One region of the Thalassotalea agarivorans genome, then DNA from elsewhere that is predicted to be linked to it. Evidence: predicted binding sites of a transcription regulator. Region 1 holds the regulator's gene; the other holds the start of a gene.
What was found. The regulator LexA, encoded in region 1, represses DNA repair genes until DNA is damaged. The targets are predictions, from matches to a motif close to TACTGTATNNNNATACAGTA.
Positions count from the first base shown of each region.

Region 2: imuA (translesion DNA synthesis-associated protein ImuA) is a predicted target of LexA. The motif match lies at 4,301-4,320, and genes of this name have one in related genera.

Region 1 is NZ_AP027363.1:290,060-301,219, reverse strand. It holds gene ctaD (cytochrome c oxidase subunit I) at 1-600, opposite strand, end outside; gene coxB (cytochrome c oxidase subunit II) at 612-2,099, opposite strand; gene lexA (transcriptional repressor LexA) at 2,561-3,175, opposite strand; gene QUD85_RS01330 (type 1 glutamine amidotransferase domain-containing protein) at 3,385-4,512, shown strand; gene QUD85_RS01325 (alpha/beta hydrolase family protein) at 4,509-5,435, shown strand; gene QUD85_RS01320 (response regulator transcription factor) at 5,432-6,127, shown strand; gene QUD85_RS01315 (sensor histidine kinase) at 6,136-7,398, shown strand; gene QUD85_RS01310 (DUF4442 domain-containing protein) at 7,532-8,017, opposite strand; gene orn (oligoribonuclease) at 8,100-8,645, opposite strand; gene rsgA (small ribosomal subunit biogenesis GTPase RsgA) at 8,762-9,796, shown strand; gene asd (archaetidylserine decarboxylase) at 9,891-10,757, shown strand; gene QUD85_RS01290 (glycerophosphodiester phosphodiesterase) at 10,758-11,160, shown strand, end outside.
Region 2 is NZ_AP027363.1:1,984,346-1,995,505, forward strand. It holds gene QUD85_RS09240 (error-prone DNA polymerase) at 1-2,230, opposite strand, end outside; gene QUD85_RS09245 (Y-family DNA polymerase) at 2,196-3,593, opposite strand; gene imuA (translesion DNA synthesis-associated protein ImuA) at 3,593-4,282, opposite strand; gene QUD85_RS09255 (sodium/sugar symporter) at 4,400-5,962, opposite strand; gene QUD85_RS09260 (sialic acid TRAP transporter substrate-binding protein SiaP) at 6,366-7,394, shown strand; gene QUD85_RS09265 (TRAP transporter small permease) at 7,369-7,887, shown strand; gene QUD85_RS09270 (TRAP transporter large permease) at 7,884-9,164, shown strand; gene QUD85_RS09275 (hypothetical protein) at 9,241-9,411, shown strand; tRNA gene QUD85_RS09280 (tRNA-Ser) at 9,620-9,707, opposite strand; gene nadA (quinolinate synthase NadA) at 10,110-11,153, opposite strand.

The sequences.
Region 1 (11,160 bases):
AAAAAGCGGCATCTTCATGTAGGTCATACCTGGCGCACGCATATTCATAATGGTTACGACAATATTAATCGCACCCATAATGGATGAAATACCCATAATATGAACCGCAAATACAAAGAAGGCGGTACTACCGTTTGAATATGTTGTTGATAACGGCGCGTAGAAGGTCCAGCCAAAGTTTGGTGCACCTGAACCTATAAAGAACGACGCTAACAAAATAGAGAAGGCAAATGGAAGAATCCAAAAGCTCCAGTTGTTAAGTCGTGGCAATGCCATATCTGGTGCACCTACCATCATAGGAAGCATCCAGTTCGCAAGCCCGGTAAAGGCCGGCATAATGGCACCAAAGACCATTATTAAACCATGCACGGTGGTCATTTGGTTAAAGAAATCTGGCTCAACAATTTGTAGACCCGGCTGGAACAATTCAGCGCGAATCACCATGGCCATAGCACCACCAACCAAAAACATGATGAATGCAAACCACAAGTACAAGCTGCCGATATCTTTATGGTTAGTTGTAAGTAACCAGCGCTTTAATCCTGTTGGTTTGTGATCATGATGATCGTCATGGTGCGAATCAATTACATCTGTAGTCATTATTATCTCCCCTATTTCGCACTTACAGCGTCAACATCTGCTGGTTGAACGACGTCACCTGTATCATTACCCCAAGCATTTCGCTCGTAAGTAACGACAGCTGCAATTTCTGTTTTTGTTAATTGATTAGCAAACGCAGCCATTGCAGGATTTTTCTTACTACCGTTAAGCACCATATCAATGTGTGCTGTTACATCGCCGGTAATAATTGGACTTTTCAGTAGTGACGGGAATGTAGGTGGTAAACCTTGACCGCCAGCTTGATGACAAGCAACACATGCTTGCATGTAGACTTGTTCGCCAAGGGTCATTAGCTCATCTTTTGAGTAGACTTTTGTTAAATCTTCAGCAGGTTTTTCTTCAACAGACGCTGCTTCTTCGGCTTGCGCTGGCGCCTGGGCAGAATCCGCTCCACCACCGCCAGTAGTGAATGCTTGTACATCAGATGCTTGCACAATATCACCGACATTGTTACCCCAAGCATTTCGCTCATAGGTGACAACAGCTGCAAGTTCTTTCAAGCTAAGTTGTTTACCATAGCCTTGCATACCAGTGCCCGCTTTACCGTTATATACAATATCGATATGTGCATTCGCATCGCCTAACGCAATTGGGCTACCTTTAAGGGCAGGAAATGCCGGCGGTAAACCTTGACCTGAAGCTTGGTGACACGCTGCACAATGCGCTACGTAAATAGTTTCACCTAAGTCCATCGCTTCATCCATGGTCATTTGAGCATTAAGCGAGGCTTTTTCCGCTTCTGCCGCTTGAGCTTGCAATTCTTTTTGCTCAGCAACCCAGGCGTCATAGTCTTCTTGTGATTTTACTTCGACGACAACTGGCATATAACCATGGTCTTTACCGCAAAGCTCAGCACATTGGCCGCGATATACACCTGGTACATCAACTTTTGTCCAAGCTTCGTTAATAAAACCTGGATTAGCATCTTGTTTAACCGCAAACGCTGGTACCCACCAAGAGTGAATAACATCGTCAGAGGTAATAACAAATCGAACTTTCTTGCCGGTAGGAATAACAAGAGGCTTATCTACTTCTAATAGGTAATTTTCACCTTTATCGGAGGCGACACCGTCTAGGTCATCGAACTCGTCACGAGGCGTAGATAAAACAGAATAGAATTCAATATCTTCTTCAAAATACTTGTAGTGCCATTTCCATTGCGAGCCTGTTACTTGCACAGTCATATCTGCAGCAGAATTGTCTTCCATTTTGATTAGCGTTTGCGTGGCAGGAATAGCCATAGCAACCAAAATAATAATGGGAATTGCGGTCCAAAGTATTTCTACTTTTGTGCTTTCATGGAATGTTGCAGCTTTTACACCTTTGGATTTGCGATGAAAGTACATTGACCAAAACATCGCACCAAATACGATCACACCTATCACGACACAAATGTACATGATAAGCATATGGAGATCGTATACTTCCTTACTGATTGCTGTTACCCCCTCAGTCAGGTTGTATTTCGACTGTGCCATTGCACTATTAGCGAACAAACCTGAAATTAACAGCAACGCTAGATTACGTCTAATCACGCGAGTTATCCTCCTGCCCGGTTAGCAGTGCGAAAAATCCCCTATGAGAAAACGTATTTCTCGATATTTTTCGCCCATTTCTTGTTGTATGAGTACCAGGATCTGGTTTTTTTTAATTATTTATTCTGATTTAACAATGCGGTTAAATTCCATACTAGAATTACTTAAAAAATAAACAAGATCTAGTCCTTTTATCGCAAGCAATTGCAAATTTTGCTTTAATAACAATGGAGTAATAACTCTATAACTAGAAGTAATAAAGGATAGCGCTTAGTTCAATAAATAATCAATTTATCAAAAAAAGTGAAAAAAGTTGAAAGGGAGCAGAATAAAGAGGTTATTTTTTGTACAAAAAAAGACCCTTAAGGGTCTTTTCTATATAAACAACATACTAAGAGCAGTTATTACATCCAATCAGCGTTTCTAATAACACCTACAGCAATACCTTCTACAAAGAAAGGCTGATGCGCTAAATCAACTTTAATTGGCGCGAAATCTTCGTTTTCAGCATGCAAATACACGACATTGCCTTCTTTTTTAAAGCGTTTTACGGTGACGTCTTCTTCAACACGCGCAACAATAACTTGCCCATTGTGTACGTCAGTGGTTTGATGTACTGCTAATAAGTCGCCATCTAAAATGCCGATATCTTTCATGCTTTCGCCATTTACACGCAGTAAGTAATCTGCCGGTGGATGAAATAAAGCCCCATCGATTTGATACCTGTCTTCAACATGCTCCTGCGCCAATATCGGTTCGCCCGCAGCTACACGACCTATTAACGGAAGCCCCTCTTCTTCTAAGAACTCGTCGGCCAACTTTATTCCACGCGACGTGCCAGGCAACATTTCAATGTAGCCTTTCTTAGCCAGCGCTTTTAAATGCTCTTCTGCGGCATTAGCTGATTTAAAGCCAAAAAAGTCGGCGATTTCCGCGCGTGTGGGTGGCATACCTGTTTCGGATATTTTCTCTTTAATTAAATCAAAGATTTGTGATTGACGTGGCGTTAACGGCTTCATTTACCCAACCTGTTTTTACGTACAGTATTGTCAGTATATACAGGTAATAACGAAAGGCAAGCAAAATTATCCGTAGGATTAGGTGGTTATATGTGAAACCCAGTGAGCAACTAAACAAGGACCAGCCAAATTTAGCTAGCCCCATCTTCACACTCTCTTCACATCCACATTGCTACATTGTCCTCCTAACAAAACAATGGAGCACACAAATGAAAACAAAATTTCAAAAAAACTTAGCAATAACTTTGTTTACGTTAATCTGTAGTTTGGGCAATTCAGCGCAAGCAGATAACAAAAATATTTTAATGGTACTGAGTAGTTACGGCGAAAAAAATGAGCAAGGAGAGCTGATAAAGCCTGGTTATGAATTTGATGAAATGAGTAAGTCATACCTTGTATTTAAGTCTGCAGGTACTAACGTAACATTTGCTTCGCCAAGTGGCGGTGAACTCATTACAGACAATTTTGACACTGAAAAACCTTACAACAAACAATTTCTTACTGATCAGCAAGCAGTCACATTGCTAAAACAAACCAAATCATTGAGCACCATCAATCCAAACATGTATGACGCCATATACGTGGTTGGAGGCAAAGGACCAATGTATGACTTGGCTAAAGACCAAAAGCTAAAACAATTGATCAAATCAATCTATGAGCAAAACGGTATTGTTGCTGCAGTATGCCATGGTCCTGCCGCGCTTTTGGATATAAAACTTAGCAATGGAGAATATCTACTTGCAGGCAAGCGAATATCAGCTTTTACCAACCTTGAGGAACAAGCGTTTACCAAGAAATGGCAATTACCTTTTTCATTAGAGGATCAAATAAAGGCACAAGGCGCTCAACTAATAAAAGATGGATTGATGCTAAATCAAGTAAGCATTGATGGCCGTTTAGTGACAGGACAAAATCCTTTTTCAACGGCAGATAGCGCTATTGCGGTTGTTGAAAAGTTGGGATTAGCCACAGACAATCTGCCCCAATTCAAAGACGACAATACAATAAAACTAGTAGAGCAGTTTTATGTTGATAGTCAGGCTGCAAAGCAAACTTTTGAGACCAGCAAGCAAGATTACAGCCCTATGCTACTGGCCATGTTCGGTGTTTACCAAAGTAAATATGCCAATACTGAAGCTGAGCGCAACGTTGCGTTAATGCTAATGGAGTTAACGTCAAAAGATATTGACCATCCAATGTTATATACCGCAATTGCACAAACCTATTTAGACCAAAACAATCCACAACAAGCTATCAACGTTTTGAAGCACTCAAAAACTAAGTTTCCTGAAAACGAACAGATTAACATCCTGCTTGATGAGGCGACAAAATCATGAACTGGCTAAAGCAAAATTGGAAAAAAATGATGACATCTATTATTGGCGTTTTAGCAGTACTCGGGGCGATTTGGTATGCAATTTGGGGATTGAAAGACTATCAAGTAAACCCTGAAATCATCGCAAAGAGATATCAATATCAAACCAGTGCGATAAATATGAAGATGCAGCAGCAATCGGCCAATAGCTATAGCTTTACCTACACTAGTTTTGACGGTGCTAATGTAAATGGTCGCATTCAATACCCTGTAAATGTTCATGCCGATAGCAACGATAAGTATCCTGTATTAATTGGCATTCATGCGATGGGACGCAGTGAAAATCGCTGGTGGATGGACAGCTTTAAACAACGTCCAACACTAGAGCAAACTCACAAAATCACTGAGCAAGCGCTCGAAAGCGGCTATATAGTAATTGCTATCGACAGCCGAAATCACGGTAAACGAAAAGATGCAGCATATAGTATTATCGATATTATGGATGACATGCACTTTTGGGGTGAACGAGATCCCTATGAACAGATGGTTGTAGATACAGTAAAAGATTACCGCGTTTTACTCGATTGGATGGACAACCAATCGCAATTTGATAAAGAACAAACTCATGTGGCCGGCTATAGCATGGGTGCGCAAGTCTCGCTCTTATTAGCCAGCACAGACCAACGAATTGAGCATGTATTGTCGATAGTTCCGCCTTACCTCGACGACAAAACAGCCATTGTAGCGCCCAAAAATTTCGCTAGAGCAATCAATGTCGATACGCTATGGTTAGTGACAGCCAATGATGACGAATACGCGTCTAAATCAGAAAACCAAGAGTTGTTTGAAATGATTGCCATCGATGACAAAAAACACATCCAATTTGACGGCGGACATGTGTTACCAACAGGGTACTACAATCAATTATCAGGTTGGTTTAAATGACCAATAGTGCGCTTAAAGTGCTCATCGTGGAAGATAATGTTGCGATAAGCAAAAATATCGCAACCTTCTTCGAGCAAAAAAATCTGCAACTAGATTTTGCCTACGATGGGCTTCAAGCTACAAGTCTTGCGCTCGAAAATTTCTATGATGTCGTTGTGTTGGATGTTGCGATGCCAAAGATGGATGGCCTAGCTGTTTGTCAGCAATTGCGCGAAAAATCGCAACGACATATACCCATCATAATGCTTACAGCTAGAGATACACTTGACGATAAGTTGAAAGGCTTTGCACAGGGTGCTGACGACTATCTAACGAAACCATTTGCACTGGAAGAGCTATATGTCAGGGTCATTGCGCTCGCGCAGCGGCACTCTTTGCATAAGCCGAAAGTACTATCACTTGGCACTGCGCAGCAAAGGCTCAGTTTAGATATCTCCACAAAACAGGTCATTAGAGCGGGACATAAAATCCATCTGCAACCTATTCCATTTAGCATTTTACATATTCTAATGGAAGCACACCCCAGAGCCGTTACTCGCAGTGAATTGTGCGAACGTATTTGGGGAGATGACCAAACCTCATCTGACGCACTGCGCTCTCACCTTTATCAATTAAGAAAAGCGTTAGATAAACCTTTCCAACAACCTTTAATTAAAACCTTGCACGGCATTGGATTTAGTTTAGATCTATAGAGGTGAAGATGTTTTCAAATCAAATTCGGTCTCGCATTTTTGTTTATTTTATTGCTAGCTCGGCCATTATCTTTTTAGTTCTATCAGCTTTGTCTTTGCTGTTTTCGTATCTAGTAGAAGATTCGTTGTTCGACAAACTATTAAAAAGCGAATTGTCACATGTTCAACAACAAATTGAAAACGGGCAAATGCCTGAGCCAAATCTGTCCTTTGTCAGCTTTTATGCCTCTAAAAATGAGTTGCCAAAGGCAATTCAAGGCTTACTAAACGAAGAACCAAATCGTATTGAATTTCCAGGCGACAACGATAAACACTACCACCTAAAAGCACTAGATAGTGGTTACTTAGTGGCGGAAGTTAGCGAGTATCTCATTGTTCGGGATATGAAAAGTGGCATGTTTAAAACCCAGTTTATCTTTTTACTGTTAACAGCATGTGTCGTTGCGTTTGTGTCTTGGAGACTAGCAAAACGTATTGTTAAGCCTATAGATAATTTAATGGATGTGTTGTCTGAAGTGGATGCACAGACAATTCCGAGCGGATTTTCAGATTCGTTTGCACATGATGAAATTGGACTTTTTGCAAAGAAACTCGATCTTGCCATGCATCGAATAGATCAGTTTATTCAAAGGGAACAGCAATTCACTCGGGACGTATCGCACGAGCTTCGCACCCCTATAGCCATCAGTGATGGCGCTTTAACGCTGATTAAAGGCACCGATTTGCAACCGGATCAGATAACGCTAATAAACCGAATTGCCGATGCGCAAAAGCAAATGCAGTCTTTTATTAGCGCTCTGCTCGCGTTAGCACGAGAAACTGATTTTGAGCAGGAAACTATTTCGCTTTTACCACTACTCGAAGCATGTATTGTTGAACACCACGGGTTATTGGAAGGCAAAGATATAGCATTGCATCTAGACGTATCAAGAGATGTATGCCTAGTATCTAACAAACAAGCACTTGCTATGATCGTTGGTAATCTACTCGCTAATGCTTTTCAACATACGCAGCAAGGGGTTATTAACATCGCCTATCAAGATAATCGTTTAGATATTCGAGATTCCGGCGAAGGGATCGCACCTGAAATATACAAAGATGTATACCGGACTGGCGTAAAAGGAGAGCAAAGCGCAGGTTTTGGAATAGGTTTATCTTTAGTTAAGCGTTTATGCGAAAAAGTTGATATATCAATTTCAATTTCTTCTGATAACTCAGGCACCTTAGTTCGATTAACCTTGCCGACAGGCAGACATGATAACGTAGTTTAAATCAAACAAAGTTACACCAATCACAGCACTGACTAAAACAATGTACAGTGTTCCTAACCAATTTGTTACTTACTACATGTATAAATTCAACAAAAAAAACGAGCTACTAAGCTCGCTTTTTCGTTTTTAAATACTACTTTTTCTTTGATATCCACGCCCATTCCATTAGCGCTTCAATAGGTTCTTCACCGCTTTCATCAACAATGTTGATTGGCACGATGAAATCACCTTTTTCCTCATTCTTCATACGCGCAATATATGCCGGAGATAGTGTCGCTTTTGCGATTAAGCCACCTTGCATGCGCTTTTTGTACTTTATCGTCATCGATTTGATCAGCGGGATTTTATCGTCTGGCAAGTTCACGCCAACGACAATGCCCGTTGTTGATTCAGCAAGTAATGCCGCAGCACAAGCATGAACCCCACCAATATGATTTTGAATTGGCTTTTTGTTAGGAATGGTAAGGATTGCTTCCTCTTCACTCACTTTCAACAGTTTGATTTTCGATGTTCCTGCATACTTTACCTGCGTGTTAAACAGTTTAGTCAGCAAAAACGAATGCCATGCCTTGGGCATTTTGTAGACAAATTGAACGGCTTTATTTAAACGATTAGCCATAACTCAGCTCTTATAAACGCTATACTTGCTTCATAATGGCTCATACTGGTCAGACCTGCAAGTATTTATTGCACATTATCAATTAAAGTTTGAAGAATAGTTCTCTGTAAACTTTGAGTTCTTCTATCGACTCTCTAATATCATCAAGTGCCAAGTGGGTGCCTGTTTTCTTAACCGCTTTCAACACTTCAGGCTTCCAACGGCGCGCTAATTCTTTGATCGTGCTCACGTCTAAATTGCGATAATGGAAATAATCTTCAAAGTCTGGAGCATATTTGTTTAGAAAACGGCGATCTTGACCAATACTATTGCCGCACATCGGCGACTTTCCTTTATCAACATACTGTGCAACAAAAGCGGTAGTTTCGGCCATTGCACTTGCTAAATCGGTAGTGCTGTCTTTACAACGCTGTGTTAGGCCAGATTTACCATGCGTTTCAATGCACCATTCGTTCATGTTTTCCAACACTTCATCGCTCTGATGAATAGCAAACACTGGCCCTTCTGCTAACACGTTAAGGTCGCTATCTGTGACGATTGTTGCGATCTCCAAAATTACATCAACCGCCGGTTCTAAACCCGTCATTTCCAGATCTAACCAAATCAAATTCGTATCATTCTTGGACATTGATTCACCCATTTTAATTGCATATTAGCTCAACTATAAATTAATCAGTATAATACGGCAGATCATTCTTTCTTCTCAATGCATTTAAACAGAGAAACGATTTAAGACAATAATTAGTGGCCAAAAAGACAAAACTGACAAAAGGGCAAGCGCGACGCATTAAGCAGAATCGTGCTAAGAAGCTCAATACCAAACAAGACCAGACGCAATGGTTAGACGACGAGCTTTCTGCACCGATTGACGGTGTGGTGATTAGCCGTTTTGGTCAGCATGCTGATATCGAAGATAGCAGTGGCGACATTTTTCGCTGCAACATCAGGCGCACTATCACCTCACTTGTTTGCGGCGATAAAGTCTTATGGCGAAAAGGAAAAGAAACAAAGCATACAGTAAGCGGTGTCGTTGAAGCGGTAAAAGATCGTAGTTCAACACTAGCAAGGCCCGATGTTTATGATGGCGTAAAACCCATTGCCGCCAATATCAGTCAAATCATTATCGTCTCTTCGGTACTACCAGCCTACAATAGCGACATTATTGACCGTTACCTTGTTGCATGTGAGAACACTGGCATCAAGCCAACTATTTTATTAAACAAAGTCGATTTATTAGATGACGAGCTCGCTGATATTATCGAAGAAAGTCTCAATATCTATCGCGATATAGGTTATGAGATTATGTTTGCCAGCAGTGAGTCTGGCCATGGTATTGACGCGCTGAAACAAAAATTAGCCGATGAGACCTCAATTTTTGTTGGTCAGTCGGGGGTAGGTAAATCAACGTTAACTAACGCTTTAATGCCGGGGTTGGATTTGATCACTAAAGATGTTTCGGAAAATTCTGGGCTTGGCCAACATACCACAACCGTTGCTCGTTTGTTTCACTTCCCAGATGGTGGCGACCTGATAGACTCACCTGGCATTCGAGAATTCGGCTTATGGCACCTAACACCAGAGCAAGTATTTAATGGCTTCGTTGAATTTGCAGAGTTTTTAGGGGACTGTAAGTTTAGAGATTGTAAGCACCTTAATGATCCAGGCTGCGCCCTACAAGCAGCGGTACAATCTGGTAAAATTTATGAAGAGCGTTTAGATAGTTTTCATCGTATAATTTCTAGCTTAGATGAAAATACGTTAACATCGCGCTTCAATTAATCCCCCTTGTAAGGGTTAGTCACAATATGCGCAATGAGTTAACTCACTATACGCGCGTATGATCACGCGATCTAGAGTAGTAACAGGGACAATCATGTCATTAGATAGAGTTAAAATTGCATTGCAATACGCAATGCCAAAGCATTTAATTTCACGCCTAGTAGGCAAGTTAGCTGCCGCTGAAATGGGCTGGTTAACGACCAAAGCCATTGAAAGCTTTATTAAAGCTTATGGCATCAACATGGCAGAGGCAAAACTGAAAAATGCGTCTGACTTCAAAACATTCAACGACTTTTTTACACGTGAGCTAGAAGAAGGTGCTCGTACAATCGATCAAGATGCAAGCACACTTTGTTACCCTGTCGACGGCGCTATCAGCCAACAAGGTGATATTGTTGATGGCCAATTAATTCAAGCAAAGGGCTTTAATTACAGCTTAACCAGTTTACTCGGTGGCGATGAAGCAACTGCAGCACCTTTTGTAGGTGGAAAGTTTTCGTGTATTTATTTAGCACCAAAAGATTATCACCGTATCCATATGCCGATGAAAGCAACGCTGCGTGAAATGATCTATGTACCAGGTGAACTATTTTCGGTGAATCCACTAACTGCTCAAAATGTGCCAGATTTATTCGCACGCAATGAACGCGTGGTGTGTATTTTTGATACCGAGCATGGCCAAATGTCAATGACATTAGTCGGCGCGACCATTGTCGCAAGTATCGAAACAACTTGGGCTGGCACGATTACACCACCCGCAGGTAAAGATATTTTTAGATGGCAATATCCGGCAGAAGGTATCGGCGCAATCACGTTCGAGAAAGGCGACGAAATGGGCCGATTTAAATTAGGCTCTACCGTTATTGCGACGTTTGAACCAAATATGGTCGAATTCAATACAGACGCTGGCCCAGAAACTGTGACACGCTTAGGCGAGCACTTCGCTGATATGGTTAAATAGATGCTGGTTGTTGCACATCGAGGCGCAAGTCATAACTGCCCAGAAAACACAGTGCTTGCCTTTGAACAAGCACTTGTCGAAGGGGCTGATGGCATTGAACTTGATGTGCATCTGCATAAAAGTGGTGAGCTGATTGTTTGCCACGATCATTACATTGACCGCATTAGCTCGCTTGATGGCGACTTAAACGATTTTACCTTAAAGCAGCTGCAACAAATTGCTTTGCCTCAAAACCAACACATATCTTTGCTCAGTGAAATACTAAGACGCATTAATGGTCGTTGCATCGTCAACATCGAACTTAAGACTGCCGATTGTGATAAAAATACGCTAGCTAGGCTTTGTCGCGTGCTTGAACAAACACTGTACGAAGCCACCACAAGCTTTAACTTTAAGCCAAAGC
Region 2 (11,160 bases), 1.7 Mb from region 1:
AGACAGCAAAACTAGCTGAATGAGATTCCGGAAAACCATATTCACCAAAGCCACAAATTTGTTCAAAGAGTTGTTGTGCAAACCCTTCATCATAGCCTCTTGCTGTCATGCCGGTCACAAGCTTTTCTCTAAAATGTACAAGCTCTCCGTTGCGTTTCCATTTTCCCATTGCTCTACGAAGTTGATCAGCTTCTCCACCAGTAAAGCCGGCAGCGACCATAGCAAGCTTAATCACTTGCTCCTGAAAAATAGGCACACCTAAGGTTCTCGCCAATACACTTTTTACTGCCTCAGAGGGGTATGTTACAGGTTCACTGCCATCTCTACGCTTCAAAAAAGGATGTACCATCCCCCCTTGAATAGGACCTGGGCGCACAATGGCAATTTGAATAACTAAATCGTAATAACATGCTGGCTTCAATCTAGGTAGCATGCTCATTTGTGCCCGCGATTCGATTTGAAAAACACCCACAGTGTCTGCTTGCTGGATTTGCGCATAAACTTGTTTGTCATCCCCCATACGGGTGATATCAGCAATCGACAAGGTAAAACCATAATGCTGCTTAACTAAATCAAAGGTCTTTCTTATCGCTGTTAACATACCAAGCGCCAATACATCGACCTTCAATAAGGCTAACGTTTCTAAGTCGTCTTTATCCCATTGGATCACCGTACGTCCTTCCATGGCGGCATTTTCTACCGGTACCAATTCATATAATGGCCCTGACGAAATAACAAAACCGCCGACATGTTGAGACAAATGACGAGGGAACCCTTTAATTTGCTCAACCAGACTAACAAACTGCTGCCCCAGTTTTGTACTGGGATCGATGCCTAGCTCCATCACTTGTTGGTCCCACGGGCTATCTTTATCACGACGATTAATGTGCTTAATAAAAAAGGCAAGCTGTGTTTCGTTTATACCCAGTGCTTTACCCACTTCTCTGATTGCGCTTTTCAAGCGATAAGTCACTACGGTTGCGGCAATAGCGGTACGTTCTCTACCATATTTTTGATAAAGATACTGAAACACTTCCTCTCGCCTTTGATGCTCAAAGTCAACATCAATATCCGGTGGTTCTTGCCGCTCTTGTGATATAAAGCGTTCAAACAATACCGAAATTTGACGAGGATCTACCGCTGTAATTTCAAGGCAATAACACACCACTGAGTTAGCAGCAGACCCCCTACCTTGATAGAGAATCTTTTGCTTTTTAGCAAACTGCACTACATCATAAATGGTAATAAAGAAGTGCTCGTATTGTAATTGCTCAATCAAGATCAATTCTTTCTCAATGGTAGACTCAATCTCTGCAGGTACACCCGCTGGAAATCGTATCTGCTTTCCCTTTTTGACCAGTTCCCGCAGATAGCCAATCGCTGTTTTTCCTTCAGGGATAAGCTCTGCAGGATATTCATAACGCAGTGACGACAGACAAAACTGACACTGATTAGCAATCGCTAAGCTTGCTTCAAGTTCGGTTTCAAGGAAGAGTTTTTGTAATGTAGAGATGGGCCTAAGCGACGCTTCAGCATTGCTCAATGCTTCTTTACCTAGCTGAGCAACTGTTTTGCCTAAACGAATTGCTGTCAATGTATGATGCAGTGGTAGTCGGCTTTTTTCATGCATCAGCACACCACCTGTTGCCACTGCCATAATACTCATTGATTTTGCAAGTTGTCTGCAATAACTTACCTGGCTATGTTCACCTGCCGTTAAATGACGTTTTAACGCGATATATAAGCGTTGCCTCATATGCTTTTTTAGCCAACTAGCCCAATAATCATCAGCGTCTACGTCGCCAGATGGTGACCATAATACAAGGCATTGCTTAATGGTTTTTAAATCCCATAAATCTAGTTGATACTGCCCCTTGCCTGCACGACGACGACTGTTAGTAATAACACGGCATAGTTCTGCATAAGCCTGTCGATTAGGGCAAAGCAATGTAAAGGCCACAGTAGCGCCATTAACCGCTTGATATTTAAAACTCGCGCCGATAATAAGCTTTATATCTAACGCTTCTGCTTGTATATGGCTATAGGCACGTACCACCCCTGCTACTGAACATTCATCGGTAATAGCGATAGCGCTATAACCCAAGGCTTCTGCCTGCTGTACAAGTTCATGCGGGTGAGAAGCACCTTGTAGAAACGAAAAATTGGTTTGGCATATCAATTCTGCATACATAAGCCTATCCAAAGTAACCTTGAATAAACCACTGCCCATCGTGCTGACGATATAACCAACACCATTGGCCATGTGTGTTGCGTGCGACAAAGTAATCTCGCAGTACACTCGTTTTATGCCAATTGGTTAAAATCCGTTCCGGACCATACAAAATATCGACTTTCTCTTGTAATGGCACTGCCTGCGAAAGTATGTATCCTGGGCGAAGTGGTTTTAGATCAGCGCTAATATCACTCGAACTCACTAGCGGAGCTGACTTTTGAGATTCATACTCAGGTTGATGTTCATTGACCTGCTGAACACTGTAAACCTGTTCATGTCCCAGTTTAGCCTGCAACAAACTAACAAGTTCTAATGGCGCGAGTCCCTGACTTGCCGGTTCAAATAGATCCTGAGCTTGCTGTTGTAATGCCTGTAGTTGCTCACACCTAACTGTTATGTGTGTTACTGGTGCAGACAATGTCATTCGCTCAAATTGCAATGTTGCTAATGCTAGCCACTTATCTGCACTATCTATTGCTTGCGCGCTGCGAATATGTACCGACTGCTTTTGTCCATCCCGTTGCGTCAAATCGCAATATACATGACATGATGCTAACCCTCGTATGCGCAAGAATGATTGTAGAGCAGCAATTAAGCGCGCTAAAGGCTTAAGCAGTACCGATGTCGCTTCAATATCGTAAAGCAATTCAATGGACTGTTTAAATGTTAGCGGAGGATGATAAAAACTTAGCGGGTACGGCAACACTCCCTGTATTTTAAGTAAATACTGTACAAAGCCTTGCTCAAATCGCTTAGCTAATTGCTTAGCCGGAATATGATCAAGTTGTTCGTAGCGTCGAATACCAACACGTTGTAGCTGCTGAAGTTGCTTATCATCAATCTCCATAGCTTCAATCGGTAGTGATAACAAATAGGTTTTAAGCTGTGCTTTATCGCTGCACAGTATATTACCGTGGTAATTAGCTAAAAGCTTTGCAGCTAATGGACTATACGCAGTAGCGTAGGTGTATTGATAACCAAAGTCATCTAAAGCGGCACAAACCATTTGCCAATATGCAGTAAGGCCCTGATAAAGCTTGAACATATTGCCTACTTTTAGAAACAATCCATGCGGTGGGTCTATCGCTATATCAGCAGTAAATTGATACAGCGTTTGTGCAATATCCTTTAAATGTTGCTGCTCCACCGACTTGTTATAAGGCACAAGATGTAACTCAGGTAATAACGCTGCAGCACTTGCCAGCCCCATGCCCAACTTAATGCCATCTTTTTGCGCTATAGCATTACGCTGTACAACCTTATTCGATGCTTCATCTACAACCGCTATGGCTTGTGACTGCTGACGTGCATACAAGCTATCTAACTGCAACTGCGGAAATGAGAGATACAACCACAACATTAACTGACTCGTTGAATACGGGCATCATCTAAAGCAACAACGTTATTAGGTAACTGTGGCAGTACTAAGTCAGGCCATTGCGACGACATATCAACTAAAAAAGGTTGGCAGGGCCTCCCGCCTTTTTGTTTATCTATTGCCACCTTAATACCGGCAATATCGGCATGACACGACAAGCTCAGAGCAACAGGTAACGAAAAGCCTGCCTTAACATTATCGCGATATAATATCAGTGCACTGTGCCCCTGCTCAGCAGCTAAAGACAAGCGCCTCACTTGCTGAATAGACAAATGCGATTGCCATATAATAACGGCAGCACAACAACCACTTTTTAAGCTTTGTTCAGCTCCCCACAACCCATTGACCCCAGTATGGCTGTCAACACATAATATTTTTTGAAGGTCTAAGCCTGCATGCACTAAAAAGGCGCCATTGAGCAAAGAAGGTGGATTTACAAATACAACCAAGCCTCTCTTTTGCTGAGCCTTCAAATAAGCGGCCATGAGCCTTAATTCGCCAATGCCTGTCACTGTTTTGCATTCAATAACGCCTTGCGTTGGAAAGCCACCACCTAACTTAGCGTCAAGTTGAGGGTAACTAGTACTTATTGCTTGCCGATATTGTTGCTGTTGCTTAATACCGCGCCACAGCCATTGCTTATTATGTAATTTTGCTAATAGAGCATTCATAGCTAAAAAGTAAAACTATACTGTACGTTTATACAGTATAGTTTTACTTTGCCTAAAAGCAAGAACTTAAATGTAAAAAAAGGGTGCATATAGCACCCCTTTTTCAGTGAGAGAGTATTACCACCAAGCGTAATACAAGGCGATAAGAATAAGCGTTACCGCAAGTGTAGAAATGTTAAAGCTACGATCTGTGGTAAAATCAATACCTTGAAGGTCAACAGCATTTTCATGCTCACCTTTCTTCTCTAGTAAAGAAATAACTATCGCTAGACCTAAACAAAGTAAGAAGACTAAACCTACACGATCCATAAATGGCAGTTCTGGCCAAAATACTTTTAAACCATATGAGAATATTGCCGAACCAAGCGCCGCTGCTAGACCAGCATTAGCCGTTGTACGCTTCCAAAACATACCGGTGAAAAACAGTACAACAATACCTGGTGTAAAGAAGCCAGTAAATTCTTGGATATACTGGAAGGCTTGATCAAACTGGCCTAATAGTGGCTCTGCAACAACCATAGCTATCACAAGCGCAGTTAAGCTGACAATACGGCCGACTTTAACGTAATGTTCTTCGCTCTTAGGGTTCTTTTCATTGCGGTATAAATCCATGGTAAAAATAGTAGAAACACTATTTGCCATCGAGGCTAATGAAGATACGATAGCCGCCACTAATGCAGCAAAAATCAAACCTTTAAGGCCTGATGGCATCATATTCATTAACGTTGGATAGGCTTGGTCAGCTTTTTCCAAATTAGGATCAATCATATAAACCGCAATACCCGGCAATACCACAATGATAGGCATCAACAATTTCAAGAATGCAGCAAACGCGATACCTTTTTGACCCTCACGTAAATCTTTAGCCGCTAAGGTACGCTGAATAATATATTGGTTAAAACCCCAATATGATAAGTTCATAATCCACATACCGCCTATTAATACAGATAGCCCTGGTAAATCCATATAATAAGGATTATCAGTATCTAGGATCATATCGAATTTTTCTGGCGCTTGATCAGTCAAGGTCGCAAAACCATGCACAATGCCTTTACCTTCACCAATCAAGTCAAGCGCCATGTAAGATAAAAACAGGCCGCCCATTATAAGTAGAACAACTTGTATAATGTCAGTTAGCGCAACCGCCTTTAAACCACCATACAAAGAATATGCTAGCGCAAACAGGCCAAGGAAAATCATGCCATACGTAATATCAACACCCGTAATGGTATTGATTGCCAATGCACCTAGCCATAAAACAGCAGTAAGGTTTACAAAGACATAAACCCCTAACCAGAATATCGCCATCACCGTTCTTACACGGTGATCAAATCGTTGCTCCAAAAATTGTGGCATGGTGTAAATCTTCTTTTCTAAGAGGATTGGTAAACAATATTTACCTACAATCATTAGCGTGATTGCTGCCATCCATTCATAAGAGGCAATGGCCAAGCCAACTTTATAGCCCGAGCCCGACATACCTATAATTTGTTCAGCTGAAATATTTGCCGCGATAAGCGAAGCACCTATCGCCCACCAAGGTAAGCTATTGCCCGCTAAAAAGTAGTCGTTAGCATTCTTTTCATGCCCTGCCTTCTCTCTCGATACCCAAGAGGCAATAGCGATGAGTGAAATGACATATACCACAAAAACGGTAATGTCTAATGAAGATAAACCCATGTTGTTCCCCGCGTTTCCATTTTTATAATTATTAATAAAGCTTAGCGTTTAAATAACTAAACGCTTAAATTTATTATGTAAAATTTATCCTTACTCTATGCTTGATAGCGCTAAACTGCAATTACAAAAAGTGAAAATAGGATCAATATTTCTCATTGGTTCACAACAAAAAATCAAGATAACAACGCTTATTTAGAGACATTCGCAGAAAATCAACGCAAATAACCTGAACATCTTACCACTTAGCTACCAAGACGATTATTTAGAGGATGTCTAATTCAGCTCAACATACCACTTCACTGCAACACCACAAACACAACGCCACTTTGTTAACAATTAACAGTTGCCATATAAAACACGGTTCTGTATGTTAAAAACATAATAACAATATGAATACTCAAAAATGGATACTTTGTGGCGTCGCTCAACACTGCTTTTTATCTGGACCGTAACCTTTTTAATAGGGCTGTCGGTATCGGATACGCAGGCACAAGAAACAGAAACCCGTCGGCTAATTTGGGCGCACGTCTATGAGACAAGTGTGCCTTTACATAAATGGGCTGTGTGGGCAGCGGAAGAAATAAAAAAACAAACCAATGGCCGATATCAAATCGACGTGTTTCCTATGTCTACTTTGGGAAAGGAAATTCAATTAAACCAAAGTTTAAGTTTAGGCACCATTGATATTGTGTATGCAGGCACCAGTTTTGTTGCTCAAAAATACCCTCCTTTGGCACTTTCTGAATTACCTTATATGTTTCGCGACTACCAGCACTGGGAGACATTTAAAAACAGTGTAGTTTTTGAAGACATGATCAATGAATACAAAAGAAGCTCACTAGGAAATCAAATACTAGGCAATACCTATTATGGTCAACGGCACTTAACCTCAAACTTTCCGGTAACTAAACCGGCACATATGAAAAACCTAAAGATAAGGGTGCCTAATGCTGAGGTTTACAAACTCTTCCCTAACGCTAATGGAGCAAACCCAAGCCCGATTGCTTTTTCAGAAGCATATTTAGCCTTGCAGCAAGGTGTTGTCGATGCTCAAGAAAATCCACTACCCACCATCCAAGCTAAAAAGTTTTATGAAGTTAACACACATATAAATTTAACAGGCCATATCTTAGGTTCAATTCTAACGGTTGCTAGTGAAAGACTTTGGCAAGAACTTTCCACTGTTGATAAAGTGATTTTCAAAAAAGTGCTCAATCAAGCGGCTCAAGGCGCGTCTAATGACACGCGAGAAGCAGAGCAAGCATTGGTCAATTGGTTTAAACAACAAGGTATACAGGTACATGAAGTAGACAGAGCATCCTTCCGCCGCAATACCCTTCCCTTGCACGCAGAAATAACAAGCCGAATCGGCGAATCGTATTACGACAATATTCAAAGGTTAGAACATGACAACGCCTCAAACACACATTGAAGACCAATCGCCAGATGAACAACCGTTTGTCGCAACTGACTATCGCATAGAAGACTGGCTCGCCTTAACTATATTTACCGTCCTTTCCCTTACGGTATTTGCGCAATTTTTTAGTCGTTATGTCTTAGGGGGCTCTTTAGGCTGGACAGAAGAAGTCGCTCGATACTTACTTGTTGCCTTAACCTTTCTGGGAGGCTGTATGGCTATTCGTAAGAAAACCATGATTCAAATAGACTTCATTGCAGATAGATTTCCACAAAGCCTTAAACAGTTTAGCCATTTATTTGCGCGAGTATTTAGCTTGCTATTTATTGGCGTACTCATTATTTCATGCGCATTGATCATGCCACGCTTAACAATATACCAAATGGCATCTTTACCCGTTTCAGTAAGTGCACTTTATGGAGCAATTTTTATCGCTTTACTCATCATGTTTTATCGTTGCCTTGTTAATTTGATGACGTCGGTTAACTCAACAAGGACAGCAAAATGACTGTAGCCATATTATTTTTATCGTTATTTTTACTATTGGCTTTAAGAGTACCTGTAGCCTTTGCTTTGGCAGGGTCTTCATTACTCGCAATAATGTATGATGGTCAGGTACCTGAAATTGTAATTTTGCATCAGATGGTTGGTGGTGTAGATAGCTTTCCTCTGCTGTCTGTTCCATTTTTTGTATTAGCTGGTGCGATTATGAATTCTAGTGGAATAACCCACCGAATTTTTGACTTTGCTAACGCATTGGTTGGCTGGCTAAGAGGGGGGCTTGGACATGTCAATGTCAGTGCCTCTATCATCTTTGCCGGTATGTCTGGTGCAGCTGTAGCAGATGCTGGTGGCTTAGGCGCTATCGAAATAAAAGCCATGAGAAAACGTGGCTACGACGCTGATTTTTCGGTAGGGCTCACAGCAGCTTCTTCAACAATTGGTCCAATAATACCACCGAGTTTACCGCTCATTATCTATGGTGTAATGGCCTCAGCGTCTATTGGCCAATTGTTTGCAGCAGGATTAATTCCAGGTTTGCTCATGGCGTTCGCCCTAATGATTATGGTGGCCTGGTATGCTAAAAAAAGGCAGTACCCTAAGGAAGCAAGCCTATCACTACCTAATATTGCTAAAACAGCTAAAACGGCCTTTTTATCACTAATGACACCTGTCATTATTATATTTGGCATTCTATTGGGCATTTTTACAGCAACCGAAGCGGCAATTGCCGCCGCCGTATACGCTTTATTTTTGGGTGGTATTGTCTATCGCAGCATATCATGGCGCTCGCTAACAAAAATATGCATGGATACTATCGAAACAACGTCAATTATTATGTTAATTGTTGGTGCAGCGGCTGCGTTTTCATGGGTATTGACCAGTCAACGGGTTACAGAGGACTTTACACAATGGATGCTTACATTAACAAACAATAAGGTCATCATTTTATTATTGATTACCCTTATATTGTTTATCGTAGGTTGCTTCATGGAAACGATAGCGGCCATCACAATTTTGACGCCAATCTTATTACCTGTCGCAGTTTCATTAGGTATCGACCCAGTACATTTTGGTATTGTGATGATTTTAAACCTAATGATTGGCTTGCTAACGCCGCCGGTAGGTCTTGTTCTCTATGTTTTGTCTAGGGTATCAAATGTGCCGTTTGAGCAATGTGCTAAAGCAACGCTGCCCTTTTTAGTACCACTTGTTATCGTATTATTTTTGGTCATCTTTATACCGCAGTTATCGATGTGGTTACCAACAATGATATATGGATAAACCTAGCTGCGTTGAATAATAATTTATTGGCGCTCGCTGTTATCATCCCATTTCACGCATAAAAAAAGCCTGCTATGTGCAGGCTTTTATATATGGCGGTTACCCACATGGACGTGGCGTATGCCAAACTCAAGCAGGAGCTACGTTTGGCGATGTACAAGGATGTACGGTATGCCGCCATATCATGGATGGTAATATGGCGGTTATATACATGGATGTATGGTATGCCGCCAAATCAGGGAGGTAGTTTGGCGGTGAAGGAGGGATTGATAAAATACCTCCCTGTATTTTACCCTTCGGGCGCACAAGTGCGTCCAAATTTGTTCGACGTGAAAGGACTCACTAATGTCGCAAAAATACATGGACGTATAACTGCGACCTAACAAATTTGTCGAACAACGTTCTCATCCCATTTCACGCATAAAAAAAGCCTGCTATGTGCAGGCTTTTGTATATGGCGGTGAAGGAGGGATTCGAACCCTCGATACGTTTCCGTATACACACTTTCCAGGCGTGCTCCTTCGGCCACTCGGACACTTCACCGTGAAAATAAATTGTTTGATCAGGCAAAAACACATCCCTGATGATCAGCACCCAATCCTTTCATCCATGAAAGTCTGCCATTATCTGAAAAAGCAGTGCTTTTTCCGGGCGATAATGCCCCACTCGGACACTTCACCGTAAAAATAAATTGTTTGATCAGGCAAAAACACATCCCTGATGATCTCCGCCCAATCCTTTCATCCATGAAAGTCTGCCATTATCTGAAAAAGCAGTGCTTTTTCCGGGCGATAATGCCCCACTCGGACACTTCACCAAAATCTTAGCTCTTAGCTCTTAGCTCTTAGCTCTTAGCTCTTAGCTCTTAGCTCTTAAAGCGGGCGCTATGTTAGAAAAAAAGCCTTGCTAATACAAGGCTTTTTTTAATCGATTAATACGCAACTTTTACTTTTGAATATGGTTAGCTGAGAAATCTAACATTCTATTCAAAGATTTAAGCGCCCCTTCTCGTAGTGCCATATCAACAAAAACTTCTTTGCCACTAGGATCAATTAACGCTTCTTCGATTTCTTTAAGGCCATTCATCGCCATCCAAGGACAATGTGCACAGCTACGACATGTTGCACCTTCGCCCGCTGTAGGCGCTTCAAAAAATTCTTTGTCTGGGCATAATTGCTGCATTTTGTAGAAAATGCCACGGTCTGTAGCAACAATAAATTTCTTGTTTGGCAGCTCCTGTGCAGCTTTTATTAATTGACTAGTAGAACCTACAGCATCAGCCAACTCAATAACATCAGCAGGAGACTCAGGGTGAACGAGTACAGCTGCATCCGGATGCAACGCCTTCATATCGCTCAGCGCTTTAGTTTTAAATTCATCATGTACAATACAAGCGCCCTGCCACATAAGCATATCTGCACCTGTCTGTTTTTGAATATAATTGCCAAGGTGGCGATCTGGCCCCCATAAAATAGTTTCACCTTGCTCATCCAAGTGTTCAACTATCTCTAGTGCACAAGACGAGGTTACGATCCAATCTGCGCGGGCTTTTACTGCTGTAGAAGTATTTGCGTAAACAACAACCGTTCTTTCAGGGTTTGCATCACAAAAAGCGTTAAACTGCTCAATCGGGCAACCTAGATCCAATGAACAAGTCGCTTCCAGCGTTGGCATAACAACGGTTTTCTCAGGAGTTAGAACTTTAGCTGTTTCTCCCATAAACTTAACGCCGGCAACAATCAACATATCTGCTTCATGTTGATTACCGAAACGTGCCATTTCTAAAGAATCAGCGACACAACCGCCCGTTTCTTCTGCCAACGCCTGAATTTCAGGGTCTGTATAATAATGGGCTACAAGTACCGCATTTTTTTGTTTTAGCAATTGTTTAATTCGATCTTTGTACCCTTGCTTCTCCTCAACCGATAACGGTTTAGGTTTTGCGGGAAAACTAAAATCAATGTCTACGGCTAAATTTGACTGTGCCATAACGCCT